Regions from separate parts of the Methylobacterium sp. PvR107 genome, predicted to be linked through region 4. Evidence: predicted binding sites of a transcription regulator. Region 4 holds the regulator's gene; each other region holds the start of a gene.

Region 1 (3,204 bases), 5.0 Mb from region 4:
CGCGGTCGATCAGCTTCGGCATCTGCCGGTAGAAGAAGGTGATCAGCAGCGAGGCGATGTGGGCGCCGTCGACGTCGGCGTCCGTCATGATGATCACCTTGTCGTAGCGGAGATCCGCCTCGCGGAAGGCCGCGCCCGTGCCGCATCCGAGCGCGAGGGTGAGATCCGAGATCAGCTGGTTGGCGCCGAGCTTGTCCCGCGAGGCCGAGGCGACGTTGAGGATCTTGCCGCGCAAGGGGAGGATCGCCTGGGTCGCCCGGTCGCGGGCCTGCTTGGCAGACCCGCCGGCGGAATCGCCCTCGACGATGAAGATCTCCGAGCCGGCGGTGCCGGCCGCCGAGCAATCGGCGAGCTTGCCGGGAAGGCGCAGCTTGCGGGTGGCGCTCTTGCGGGCGACCTCCTTCTCCTGGCGGCGGCGCAGGCGCTCCTCGGCCCGGTCGATCACCCAGTCCAGCACCTTGTTGGCCTGGGCCGGGGAGGCGGCGAGCCAATGGTCGAAGGCGTCGCGCACCGCCGTCTCGACGATGCGCTGCGCCTCGACGGTGGCGAGCTTGTCCTTGGTCTGACCCTGGAACTCGGGCTCGCGGATGAACACCGACAGCATCGACGCGCAGGTCGCCATGACGTCGTCGGTGGTCACCGCATTCATGCGCTTGGCCTGGTTCACCCGCTCGGCGTGCTCGCGCAGGCCGCGGAGCAGCGCGACCCTTAAGCCGGCCTCGTGGGTGCCGCCCTCGGGCGTCGGGATCGTGTTGCAGTAGGAATGCGAGACCCCGTCCTCGGTGACCATCCAGGCCACCGCCCATTCGAGCGACCCGTGCGAGCCCGGCTTGGTGATCTTGCCGCAGAACATCGCCTCGGTGACGAGCTCCTTGCCGTCGATGTCCCGGGCGAGATAGTCGCGCAGCCCGTCGGGGAAGCGGTGGACGGCTTCCGCCGGCACACCCTCCAGGCCTTCGAGCAGGGCAGGGGCGCAGCGCCAGCGGATCTCGACGCCGCCGAACAGGTAGGCCTTCGAGCGCGCCATCTTGAACAGGCGGCGCGGGTCGAACTTCAGCGAGCCGAAGATCTGTGCGTCCGGATGGAAGCGGACCCGGGTGCCACGCCGGTTCTGAACCCGGCCGACCAGCTCCAGCGCCCCCTGCGCATGGCCCCGCGAGAAGGTCTGGCGGTAGAGGGTCTGGTTGCGGGCCACCTCGACCTCCAGGAGATCGGACAGCGCGTTGACCACCGAGATGCCGACGCCGTGCAGGCCGCCGGAGGTCTCGTAGACCTTCGAGTCGAACTTACCGCCGGCGTGCAGCGTGGTCATGATGACCTCAAGCGCCGACTTGCCGGGGAATTTCGGATGCGGATCGACCGGGATGCCGCGGCCGTTATCGGTCACCACGAGGGCGCCGGATTCCTCCAGCTCCACCTCGATGAAGCTGGCGTGGCCCGCCACTGCCTCGTCCATCGAATTGTCGATCACCTCGGCGAAGAGGTGGTGCAGCGCCCGCTCGTCGGTGCCGCCGATATACATGCCGGGGCGGCGCCGGACCGGCTCCAACCCCTCCAGGACCTCGATGTCGGAGGCGGTGTAGCCGCCCTCCGGCTCGGCGGCGGCGAGCGTCGCCACGGAGGCCGAGGCGTCCAGGCGCCGCCGCGGCTCGGGCGGCCGGGCGGCCGGGCCCTTGCCGCCCGGCCCGAACAGATCCCGCGCCGGATCGCTCACGCGCGGCCTCCGCGGGCGCGGCGCATCGGCCGGCTCGGATTCGCGCAGACGGGTCTTGGGTCGTGGAGCATGCGCCTTCATCCCCGCATGATAGCGGAACAAAACATAAACATCAAAGCCGTTCGCCCTTCGGCGACGCGCATGCATCATCGCATGCTGCGTTGCCGCGAGCGAGGGCCGGAATGACGCCGGGGCCCGGAAGGGCAGGGCCGTCCGTCATGACGACGTTGCACAACAATGGGTTAAAGCTTTCTCGTGACCGGCCCGTTCGGCGTCCACAGCCCGCACCGGAACAGAACGGGACAATCGACGTTGACGGTCGAGAGAGTCTTGGCCGTGGTCAGGGAGCCGCAGTCCATGAGCGACGCCGCGATCGAGGCCCGCCGCCTCACATTGATCCGCTTCGAGCACGCGGCCGGCGCCGCCTTCGGATGCGATGAGGACGCGGCCGGCGTGCCGCCCACCCGCGCATTGGTCAACGCAACCACGCTGGCGCTGGCGACTTTCGCGACGGCCTTGGCTGCGACGATCACCTACCTGGTCTGAACCCGCTCCCGAGCGCTGACCGCAGCCCGCGGTGAGCGGGCGGCGTCGCTGCCTCACCGGCGTCGTTGCGCGCGAAGCGAAGCAGCCCAATCGGCGCCCCGTTCGACAGCCTCGCTCTGCCCCGGCTTGCTTCGCTCCGCGCGCAAGGACGGGGCGGCCCCGGTCTGAGCCGCCCCGCGGCGTCAGCCCGCGCCCGTCTTCTTCGCCGCCGCCTTCTTCGCCGCCGGCTTTTTCGTCGCGGTCTTCTTCGCGGCGGGCTTATCACCGCTCGCACCACGCGCTGAACTCTTCCGGACCGCCCCGCGCTTGGCCGGCTTGCCGCCGCCCGACGCCCGCTTGGCGTTCACCAGGGCGATCGCCTCGTCCAGCGTCAGCGCCTCGGCGGCCATCGTCTTCGGCAGCGTGGCGTTCACCTCGCCGTCCGTGACGTAGGGGCCGTACTTGCCGGCCTTGACCACGAGGTCGCGCCCGCTGGTCTCGTCCTTGCCGAGCGGCCGGCCGGGATCGGCGGCCGGACGGCCGCGGCCGCCGCCCTGCTCCTTGGCGACGATCAGGTCGATGGCGCGGTTGCCGCCGATCTCCAGCACGTCGTCGTCCTTGCCGAGATTGGCGTAGGTCTTCCCGTGCTGCACGTAGGGCCCGAACCGGCCGAGATTGGCCAGGATCGGCTCGCCGGTCTCGGGGTGGCGCGCCACCTCGCGCGGCAGCGCCAGCAGGGCCAGCGCCTTGTTGAGATCCACGTCCGAGGGGCTGAGCCCCTTGGGCAGCGACGAGCGCCTCGGCTTCGCGGCGTCCTTCTCGGTGGAGGCCTCGCCGAGCTGGACGAACGGCCCGAACCGCCCGTCGCGGATCGTCACCGGCATCCCGGTGACGGGATCGTTGCCCAGCACCCGCACGCCCGGCTGGCCGCCCTCGGCGGACGAGCCGTCCCCCTCGCCCTCGAC
Region 2 (3,204 bases), 1.3 Mb from region 4:
CCGCCACGATGAAGCCGCCGTGAGATCCAAGATCCATCGCGGCCCTCCTAGACCGGTTGCCCGACCGGCATCGCGGCCGGATTGGGCATGATGCGCGGCTGGGTACGGTCCAGGCGCTCCGCCTCGCGGATCGTCAGCGTCCGCACCCGGCGGCGCATGATCTCGGTGCGCATCGCGTAGAGGTGCAGGGTCGTCCCGCCGAGCGTCGCGGCGCCGATCATGACGAGCAGCGGGTACAGCATCGACGGATCGATGGTCGAACCGCCCATGCGCAGGATTGAGGCCGGCTGATGCAGCGTCGACCACCAGTTCACCGAGAACTTGATGATCGGCAGGTTCACGGCGCCGACGAGGGTCAGGATCGCCACCGCGCGCGCGGCCCGGTTGGGGTCCTCCAGGGTCCGCCACAACGCGATGATGCCGCAATAGATCAGCAGCAGGATGAGCATCGAGGTCAGGCGCGCGTCCCAGACCCAGTAGGTCCCCCACATGGGCTTGCCCCACAGGGAACCGGTGACGAGGCAGATCAGCGTGAAGGCGGCTCCGATCGGCGCCGCGGCGCGCTGGGCGACATCCGCGAGCGGATGGCGCCAGACCAAGCTGCCGATCGCCGACACGCTCATGGCGCCGTAGAAGAAGACCCCGAGCCACGCCGCGGGGACATGGATGTACATGATCCGCACGGTCTCGCCCTGCTGGTAGTCGGGCGGCACCATGAAGAAGGTCATGTACAGGCCGACAGCGAGCACACCGAGCGACAGGGCGGTGAGCCACGGCACCAGCGCGCCCGACCACCGCATGAAGTGGCTCGGATTCGACAAGCGGGTCCAGAGGGAAGGGGTCATCGCGCCGGCTGCCTCAGACATCGTTCATGCGGTCTACCCTAGGGTGCGGTGCAGCAACAATGCGGGTCTCCGGCGCAGCGCGGCTGCCGACCGATCTGTTGAGCGCCCGTTGAGCGCGGTCAGCGCGGGTGGTTCCTGAGGGACTTGTCCGGCCAACACGGGCGTCGGACGCAGCCGCACGGCCGGCATCCGGGATCACGCACGCAGACGCCAACGCTGTTCAACACCCCGTACCCAGAACCTTATCCCGTGCCAGTCCTTCGCGCGTCGGCGGGTCTGGATCCCGGGTTCCACTGCGCGGCCCCGGGATAACGGGGCAGCCCGGGCCGGGCGAAGCGAGCCGGAACGGCGGGGCGCGCGCGCACCATACCTAGGTCCAAAGGCACGCGAATCCGCGACCGACCCTTGCGTATCTCGGGGAGATTGCGCATATAGAAACGAACAAAAAGAGAACAAAAGAGCGCCGCCGCACAAAGCTGTGGACGACGCGGCCCAATCCTGACGGACCGAGCCTCGCATGCGAACCGCCGACAAGCAGATCGCCGACATCCTCGTCCGCTACGGCGAGCCCTTCGGGGGCAACGTCTGGCGCGTCCAGGGAACGGCCGTGATCTACCACAAGACCCTGGAGCGCATCGCCGCCCAGGCGGGGATCGTGTTCGAGCCGCCGACCATCATCCGGTGCGAGCGCGACGAGGCCGTGATCCTCGTCACCGGCCGCCTGCCCGGCGCGAAGCCGGGGACCGAGCGGGTCGAGTGGTCGCTGGGCGAGGCGCTGGTCAACGTGAACTACCGCGTCTCGGGGAAGCAGGCGGCCTACGTCTACGCCATGGCCGAGAAGCGCGGAAAGGACCGCGTCATCCTGAAGCTCATCGAGCTGCACGGCCTCGTCTACTCGGAGGAGGAGGCCGACGAGTTCCGCGCCCACCAGCCCGCAGTCCGTGCCGTGGACGAGGATTTCGAGGAGCCGCCGGCCTTCGACCAGATCACCGAGGCCGAAGGCGATCTCAAGCGCCGCATCGACGAGGCCGAGACGATCAACGCCGTCACGGACCTGATGCTGGACGGCGCCACCCAGGCCGTTCTGGCGACGATGCCGTCCGGCACCCGCGACGAAGTGCGCGACTACGCCAAAGCGCGCCTCGTGGCGCTTGGCTGGCCCAAGCGGTCCGGACGCAAGAGCGCCGCCTGACCCATCCGCCATCGATCCCCCAAGCGAGCCCTCAAGCGAACCCCCAAGCGAAGGAGACCGCCATGCATCGCGCGACGAGCCGCCGCACCATGAAGGCCCGCCGGGACGCCCATCGGGGCTGGAGCATCGAGACCTTGTCGTACAGCCCGTCGCGGATCGTGCGGCTCGGCGACGAGAAGGTCGCGATCCTGTTCCCGCCCTTGGAGCCCGGTGCCGCCTGGCAGCTCTACCCGCATCCGGACACGTTCCCGGGTCTCAATTTCGACGGTCTGCCCGCGCCGCTGCGTCCGGAATTCCTGTCCTTTCCGGATCTCACCGAGGTCGAGCGGTTTCTCGGTATCCGCGAGGAGGAGCCGGCTGCCCTGGCAGCGTGAGCCGACCGGTCAGCCCGGTGGCCACGGCTCTCCGCGATGGAGCGCTGCGGCTTCCGGAGTGAAGCCCCCCTCGAAATCGTGCAGCACGAGGGCCGGGCGCAGACTCAGCGCGGCACGGCTACCCCTGGTCGCGCTGATCAGGAGGCGGATCGCGGGCGCCTCGGCCCGGGCGTGGACCGGGCGGATCGTGATGCCGCCGTAGCGCCCTGAGAGCGCATCGAGACAGATCTTCAGCGCGTCAGCCCGGTGGATCAGGCCGAGGCGGCCGCCGGGGCGCAGGATCGCCGTGCAGGCCCGGATCCAGGCATCGAGGCCACCTCCGTCGAAGGTATGGGCGTTCGCCCGACCCGGATGCGGCGAACTGCGATGGGCGCCGCCGTCGAAGAAGGGCGGGTTGGTCAGCACCACGTCGAAACTGTCCGGCAACAGACCCGAAGCGCGACGTTCGGCCGCGGTCGCGAGCAGGTCGGCTTCGATCACCCTGGCTTCGATGCCGTTGAGGAGGACGTTCGCCCGAGCCAGTTCGGCGACGTCGTGATCGTGCTCGATCAGCGTTGGCTGCAGGCCGGGTACCAGTGCGGCGCAACCGAGGCCGACGGCGCCCGCCGAGGCACCCGCGTCGCAGAGGCGATCACCGGACGTCAGAACCAGCAGCCGCGCGAGCAGGACCGCGTCCGTCCCGGCCCTGTGCGCGCCGCGCGGCGGCTGATGCAGGCGCAGGCGTCCACCGAGAAAGGCGTCCGGCTCTGGGCTCACGGCTGGCGCAACTCGTGGGCGATTCCGGCATCGACGA
Region 3 (3,204 bases), 260 kb from region 4:
TGAAGGGGATCTCTCGGGTCCACATGACCGGGTTCGGGGCTGATGTCCTTGAAGGGCGCGCGCACGCTGCCGTCGCACAGCCGATGCCGCGGGGGAAGCGGCAGTTCCACGCAGGCATCGCCGTGCGGCCCGCACGGGCTCGGCCCGCGGCGCCGGCTGGCGCCGCCGCGTCTTGATGTGTGGTGTCAGGGTCAGCCGGTAAAGGCTTGGCCAACAGCCAAGTTTGCCGATGGCTGGCAGCCTCGCGCGCGGGGCCGGGCACCCCTGCGGCGGCTGGTCTCGCGCCGGCCAGCGGGAACCGCTATAGGAACCCCTCCCGAATTCTCGTCCTCGCGTTCCGTGTGACTGTCCCACAGGCCACGCGCGCGGGCGGCGTCCGACCCGTCGAATGCGCCCATGACCGCCACACCTGCCCCCCAGGCCTCGGCCCCCAAGATCTCCTTCGTCTCGCTCGGCTGCCCGAAGGCGCTGGTCGATTCCGAGCGGATCCTCACCCATCTGCGCGCCGAGGGCTACGAGCTGGCCCGCCGGCACGACGGCGCCGACGTGGTGATCGTCAACACCTGCGGCTTCCTCGATTCGGCCAAGGCGGAATCGCTCGCGGCGATCGGCGAGGCCATGGCGGAGAACGGCCGGGTGATCGTCACCGGCTGCATGGGCGCGCAGCCGGAGGAGATCCGCGAGAAGTATCCGGATCTCCTGGCGGTGACCGGGCCCCAGGCCTACGAGTCCGTGGTGGCGGCCGTCCACGAGGCTGTGCCGCCGGCCCACTATCCGTTCCTCGATCTCGTGCCGCCGCAGGGGATCAAGCTCACCCCGCGCCACTACGCCTATCTGAAGATCTCGGAGGGGTGCAGCAACCGCTGCAGCTTCTGCATCATCCCGTCGTTGCGAGGAAACCTCGTCAGCCGCCCAGCCGCCGACGTGCTGCGCGAGGCGGAAAAACTGGTCAAGGCCGGCGTGAAGGAGCTGCTGGTCGTCAGCCAGGACACCAGCGCCTACGGCGTCGACATCCGCTATGCCGAGAGCCCGTGGCAGGACCGCCAGGTCCGCGCGAAGTTCTACGACCTGACCCGGGAACTCGGCGCGCTCGGGGCCTGGGTGCGGCTCCACTACGTCTACCCCTACCCCCACGTGGACGAGGTCATCCCGCTGATGGCCGAGGGCAAGGTGCTGCCCTATCTCGACATGCCGCTCCAGCACGCGAGCCCGTCGGTGCTCAAGCGCATGCGCCGCCCCGGCAACCAGGAGCGCCAGCTCGACCGGATCCGCAGCTGGCGGCAGATCTGCCCGGACCTCGCGATCCGCTCGACCTTCATCGTCGGCTTCCCCGGCGAGACCGAAGCCGAGTTCGAGGAGCTTCTGGGTTGGCTGCAGGAGGCCAAACTCGATCGCGTCGGCTGCTTCGAATACGAGCCGGTGGCGGGCGCCACCGCCAACGCGCTGGGCGACCTCGTGCCGCCGGACGTGAAGGCCGAGCGCAAGCGCCGGTTCATGGAGACTCAGAACGGCATCGCGCTCCGCCTGCAGCGGGCCAAGGTCGGCAAGCGGCTGCCGATCATCGTCGATTCCGTCGAGGGTGGGGTTGCCAAGGGCCGGTCCAAGGCCGACGCGCCGGAGATCGACGGCACTGTCCACGCCGCCTTCCGGCGCCCGGTGCGGGTCGGCGACATCGTCACAGTGAAGATCGACCGGGCCGAGGCCTACGACCTCTACGGCAGCGTCGCCTGAGGCGGAACACCGTCTTTGCGAGCGCAGCGAAGCGACCCAGCTGGCGCTACGCTTACCGACGTCGCGCTGCCCTGGGTCGCTTCGCTGCGCTCGCGATGACGGGCGCGGACCGGACTCCTGTTGAGCCCTGTCCGGCGTGGCTTGACCCCGCCATCCCGTCGCGCTCTTTCAGAACAGAGCAGGAACCCACGGCGGATCTCCGAGGCGGCGATGGATCCGGAGGTCGCGCTCCGAAAAATCATCCACATCGACATGGACGCGTTCTACGCCTCCGTGGAGCAGCGCGACGACCCGTCCTTGCGCGGCCTGCCGCTGGCGGTGGGCGGCTCGCGGGAGCGCGGTGTGGTGGCGGCGGCGAGCTACGAGGCCCGAAAATTCGGCGTCCGCTCGGCCATGCCGTCGGCCACCGCGCGGCGGCTGTGCCCGGACCTGCTGTTCGTGAAGCCGCGCTTCGAGGTCTACCGGGCGGTCTCCGACGAGATCCGCGCGGTCTTCGCCCGGCACACGGCGCTCATCGAGCCGGTGGCCCTCGACGAGGCCTATCTCGACGTCACCGAAAATCTCCTGGGTCTCCCGACGGCGACGGCCGTGGCGAAGGCGATCCGGGCCGAGATCCTGGAACGGACCGGGCTCGTCGCCTCGGCGGGGGTCTCGTACAACAAGTTCCTCGCCAAGGTGGCGTCCGACCACAGGAAGCCGAACGCCCTGTTCGTCATCCCCCCCGCCATGGGGCCGGACTTCGTGGCCGCCCTGCCGATCGGCCGGTTCCACGGGGTCGGGCCGGTCACCGAGGCGAAGATGAAGCGGCTCGGGATCGAGACCGGGGCGGACCTGCGCGCCTGGGCGCCGGAGCGGCTGCGCGAGATCTTCGGCTCGTCGGCAGCGTATTACCACGCGGTCGCCCGCGGCATCGATGACAGGCCGGTGCGCGCCCACCGGGTACGCAAGTCGATCGGGGCGGAGACCACCTTCTCGGCGGACACGGCCGCCTTCGAGGTCCTGGCCGCCCGGCTGGCGCCGCTGTTCGACAAGGTCTGGGCCGGGGCGGACGCCAAGGGCTTGCGCGCCCGGACCGTGACCCTGAAGCTGAAATTCTCCGACTTCGCCCAGGTCACCCGGGCGAGGTCGCTCGCCGTTCCCGTGGCCGACCGGGCCAATCTGGAGCGCATCGGCCTCGACCTGCTCGCCGGCCTGTTCCCCCTTCGGCGCAGCGCCCGGTTGATCGGGGTGTCGCTGTCGGGCTTCGCGCCGGAGGCGCCGGAGGTGCCGCTCCAGCTCGGACTGGCGCTCTGAGGCCGTCGCCGGGGCAAGCCCCGCTCGGTCGTTGCGTGGGCAGCGAAGTGACCCAGGGCAGCAGGACATCTTGCAGCGTGGCGCTGCCCTGGATGGCTTTGCTCCGCTCGCGACGACGGGGGTGGGGAAGCGATCGAACGGAAAACGATGGAGCCGCCTCCGTCATGCGCGGCACGGCGG
Region 4 (3,204 bases):
CACGGGGCAGGCGGGAGGAATGTGAGATGGCCGAGAGTACGGATCGAGGCTCCGGCTGGAGCCTTCAGGCGAGCGCCGTGCCCGACGGGGTGCGTCTGGAACTCGCCCTGTCGGACCTGGGCGGAGGTCCGGTCACCGCCGCGATCGTGCTCGACCGGGCGGAGGCCCGGGCCTTCGCCCGCGCGCTGCTGGCCGCCGCCGGAGATGCGGCGGAACGGACCTTCCCGAAGCCGGGCCGTTGAGGGGCCGCCGCCGACGGATCAGCGCGGGCCGAGGCCCGGATTGCGGCCCGGAAGGCGCGGCACCACCGTGCCCCGCTTCTCGATCGGCGCGTCGCACGCGTAGGCGAACTCGGTCTTCAGCGGATCGAACACGGTTTCGCCGACGATGCGGCAATCCTCTCGCACGGTCTCGTCGAGATAGGCGCGGGCGGCGGTGCGGAAGCGCTTCACCCGGGTCGATTCCGGCTCGGGATCGATCCGGACCTCGCTCAGGTTGCAGCCGGCATATTCACGCAGGGCATTGGAGACGATGAGCATCCGGCGCATCTGCCGGTTGTCGTAGACCTCGTAGGGCTCCTTGCAGCCGATCGTAACCACCTGCGGGGTGAGCGCGACGTAGTTGCGCGAGATGTACGAGAACCCTGTGGTGCAGCCCGCGAGCGCCAGGCCGAGGGAGACCAGGCCCACGGAAGCCAGGCTTCGGGGCAGCAGAGCCGCGGGTCGTCGCATCCTCGTCATCCCAGCCCGATCTCAGCCCGCCCCGGCTCCGCCGCCCTGCCCGGCGGGACGTGGTGCATTGAAACGGCTCCGCTTGCGCCGTCAATTCGTTTCTGCCTCGGACCATGGCGTCCTCGGAAGCGTGGCCGTATGACGCTTGCGGAACACTTGCGGAACGTTTAACCTGTTCGTGATTTGTTTCAGAGACCGTCCCGAGGCGGTCCGCCAAGCCGCGAGGCCCCCGTCGATGCTCACGCGCAAGCAGCTGGACCTCCTGCGATTCATCCAGAATCGCATGCAGGAATGCGGCGTTCCCCCCTCCTTCGACGAGATGAAGGATGCACTCGACCTCAAGTCGAAATCGGGCATCCACCGTCTGATCACGGCCCTCGAGGAGCGCGGCTTCCTGCGGCGTCTCCCGAACCGGGCGCGGGCCATCGAGGTGATCCGCATTCCCGAGAGCCTGGCGTCCCCGGCTGCGGCGGCTCCCGCGGAGCCGCGCCGCTTCACGCCGAGTGTGGTCGAGGGCGGCAAGTCCAAGCAGCCGGCTCAGCCTGCCGCCGCCCGGATGATCGACGAGGCCGGCCGCGCCGTGTCGATCCCCGTCATGGGCCGGATCGCGGCCGGTACCCCGGTCTCGGCGATCCAGAACCAGAGCCATGCCATCACCCTCTCGCCTGACTTCCTAGCCGGCGGCGAGCACTACGCCCTGGAAGTGCGCGGCGACTCGATGGTGGAGGCCGGCATCCTCGATGGCGACCTCGTGGTGATCCGGAAGCAGGACACCGCCAATACGGGCGACATCATCGTGGCCCTGATCGACGACGAGGAGGCGACGCTCAAGCGCCTGCGCCGCCGCGGTTCCTCGATCGCCCTGGAAGCCGCCAACCCGGCCTACGAGACCCGCGTCCTGGGCCCGGATCGGGTCCAGATCCAGGGCCGGCTCGTCAGTCTCGTCCGCCGCTACTGAAGCGGGGCGGCCGGCGCGTCGCCCGGGGCGGGGTTGGCACCCGGCGGATCGTCCTCCGTCGCGGCCATCCCGCGGGAGGCTTCGGCAGGGGGATCCGTCCCGGTCCGCGCGGCGACGGGTAGGCCGGGCAATGCATGCGGGCGCCACGGCACCGTTCGGTCATCGGTCCGGGCGCCCTGTATCGCGAAGCCGCCTGGTCCGGCGCGCAGGGCGACGGCCCCGTGGCTGGCGAGGAAGCGGCGGTCGATGACCAGTGGGCCCGTACAGGTCGGGGGCGCCGCGAGGCCGGTGATCAGCACGGCGGCCCGGGCGCAATCCTCCGGGAAGGCGCGCCGGTCGCGGACCAGGGCGACGGCCCGGCCGTCCGGCAGGATCGCGGTGCAGCCGAGCCGGTCGCAGCGCCCGCCCGCGGACGGGCGGCTCCGCTGTACCGGCGTGCGGCCATCGCCATCGGCCTTCAGCCACTGTTCCAGGACGAAGCCGGAGGGATTCCCCAGCGCCGCGAGGCGCCCGTCGGGACCCCGCACCGCGGCGCCTGCGCCCTGCCGGTCGACGTAGAGATCGTAGCGCTCCGGCAGGGCCGCGAGGCCGAGGCCGACCAGGAGCGGCGGCAGGGCGAGCCAGCGCAGGCGCGAGACCGGGAGCGTCGCCAGCAGCAGCCCGGCCGTCAGCAGTCCCAGCGCCCCGGTTCCGAACGCCGGCAGCACCAGGGTCGCCCGCTCGAACCCGGCGATCCATTCGGAGATCGCCAGCATCCCGCCGACCGCCTGGCCCATGAGCCACCAGACCGGCCGGTCCAGGGCGAACGGGTAGGCGAGGATCCCGATCACCGCGGAGGGCATCACCACCAGGGAGACCAGGGGCAGCGTCAGGGCGTTGCCGATCAGCCCGAACGGCTGGATCGTCTGGAAATGGTAGGTGGCGAAGGGCGCGGTGGCGATCTGCGCCACCAGGGTCGTGGCCAGGGTGCCGGTGACCGCCGACAGGCCGGTGCCGACGATCCGCCCGATCCGTCCCGCCCCGGGGCGCACGAACAGGCGCCCGTCGATCAGCCGCGCGCAGGCGATCAGCCCGGCCACCGCCCCGAACGACATCTGGAAGCTCGGGCCAAGCAGCCCCTCGGGCTCGCGGGCCAGGGCGATCAGCGCGGCGAGCGCGAGGTTGCGCATCGACAGCGCCGGCCGGTCCACCAGGATCGCGCCCAGCATGATCAGGGTCATGATCAGCGAGCGCTCGGCCGCGATGTCCCAGCCCGAGAAGGCGCAATAGGCGGTGACCCCGAGCATCGCGAATCCGGCCGCGATCTTCTTGATCGGCCAGACCAGGGCGCAATGGGGGATCAGCGCCAGGGCCGCCCGCACCAGCCAGAACACGACGCCGGCGGCCAGCACCATGTGCAGCCCCGAGATCGAGACGACGTGGTAGATGCCGGCGGCGCGCAGTGCGTCGTTGGTCGCCGGGCCGATCAGACCGCGCTTGCCGGTCACCAGGGCCGCCGCCACTGCGCCCGCTTGG

Evidence for each region. Region 4 encodes LexA, which represses DNA repair genes until DNA is damaged. Its sites were predicted from a motif close to TGTTCNNNNTGTGTTCNG; they were not measured.
Region 1: a site for LexA is predicted at 1,809-1,826, ahead of parE (DNA topoisomerase IV subunit B). Genes of this name have one in related genera too.
Region 2: a site for LexA is predicted at 1,283-1,300, ahead of JOE48_RS20715 (trna delta -isopentenylpyrophosphate transferase). Genes of this name have one in related genera too.
Region 3: a site for LexA is predicted at 1,901-1,918, ahead of dinB (DNA polymerase IV). Genes of this name have one in related genera too.

What each region holds. Positions count from the first base shown of each region.
Region 1 is NZ_JAFIBW010000001.1:710,285-713,488, reverse strand. Features, by position in the region: gene parE (DNA topoisomerase IV subunit B) at 1-1,714, opposite strand, end outside; gene JOE48_RS03185 (hypothetical protein) at 2,072-2,260, shown strand; gene topA (type I DNA topoisomerase) at 2,443-3,204, opposite strand, start outside.
Region 2 is NZ_JAFIBW010000001.1:4,394,955-4,398,158, forward strand. Features, by position in the region: gene ccmD (heme exporter protein CcmD) at 1-37, opposite strand, end outside; gene JOE48_RS20710 (heme ABC transporter permease) at 48-845, opposite strand; gene JOE48_RS20715 (trna delta -isopentenylpyrophosphate transferase) at 1,363-2,037, shown strand; gene JOE48_RS20720 (hypothetical protein) at 2,100-2,411, shown strand; gene JOE48_RS20725 (tRNA1(Val) (adenine(37)-N6)-methyltransferase) at 2,421-3,167, opposite strand; gene JOE48_RS20730 (DUF2007 domain-containing protein) at 3,164-3,204, opposite strand, start outside.
Region 3 is NZ_JAFIBW010000001.1:6,003,002-6,006,205, reverse strand. Features, by position in the region: gene pabB (aminodeoxychorismate synthase component I) at 1-25, opposite strand, end outside; gene rimO (30S ribosomal protein S12 methylthiotransferase RimO) at 397-1,731, shown strand; gene dinB (DNA polymerase IV) at 1,942-3,024, shown strand.
Region 4 is NZ_JAFIBW010000001.1:5,743,076-5,746,279, reverse strand. Features, by position in the region: gene JOE48_RS27225 (hypothetical protein) at 27-242, shown strand; gene JOE48_RS27220 (hypothetical protein) at 261-731, opposite strand; gene lexA (transcriptional repressor LexA) at 967-1,689, shown strand; gene JOE48_RS27210 (ComEC/Rec2 family competence protein) at 1,683-3,204, opposite strand, start outside.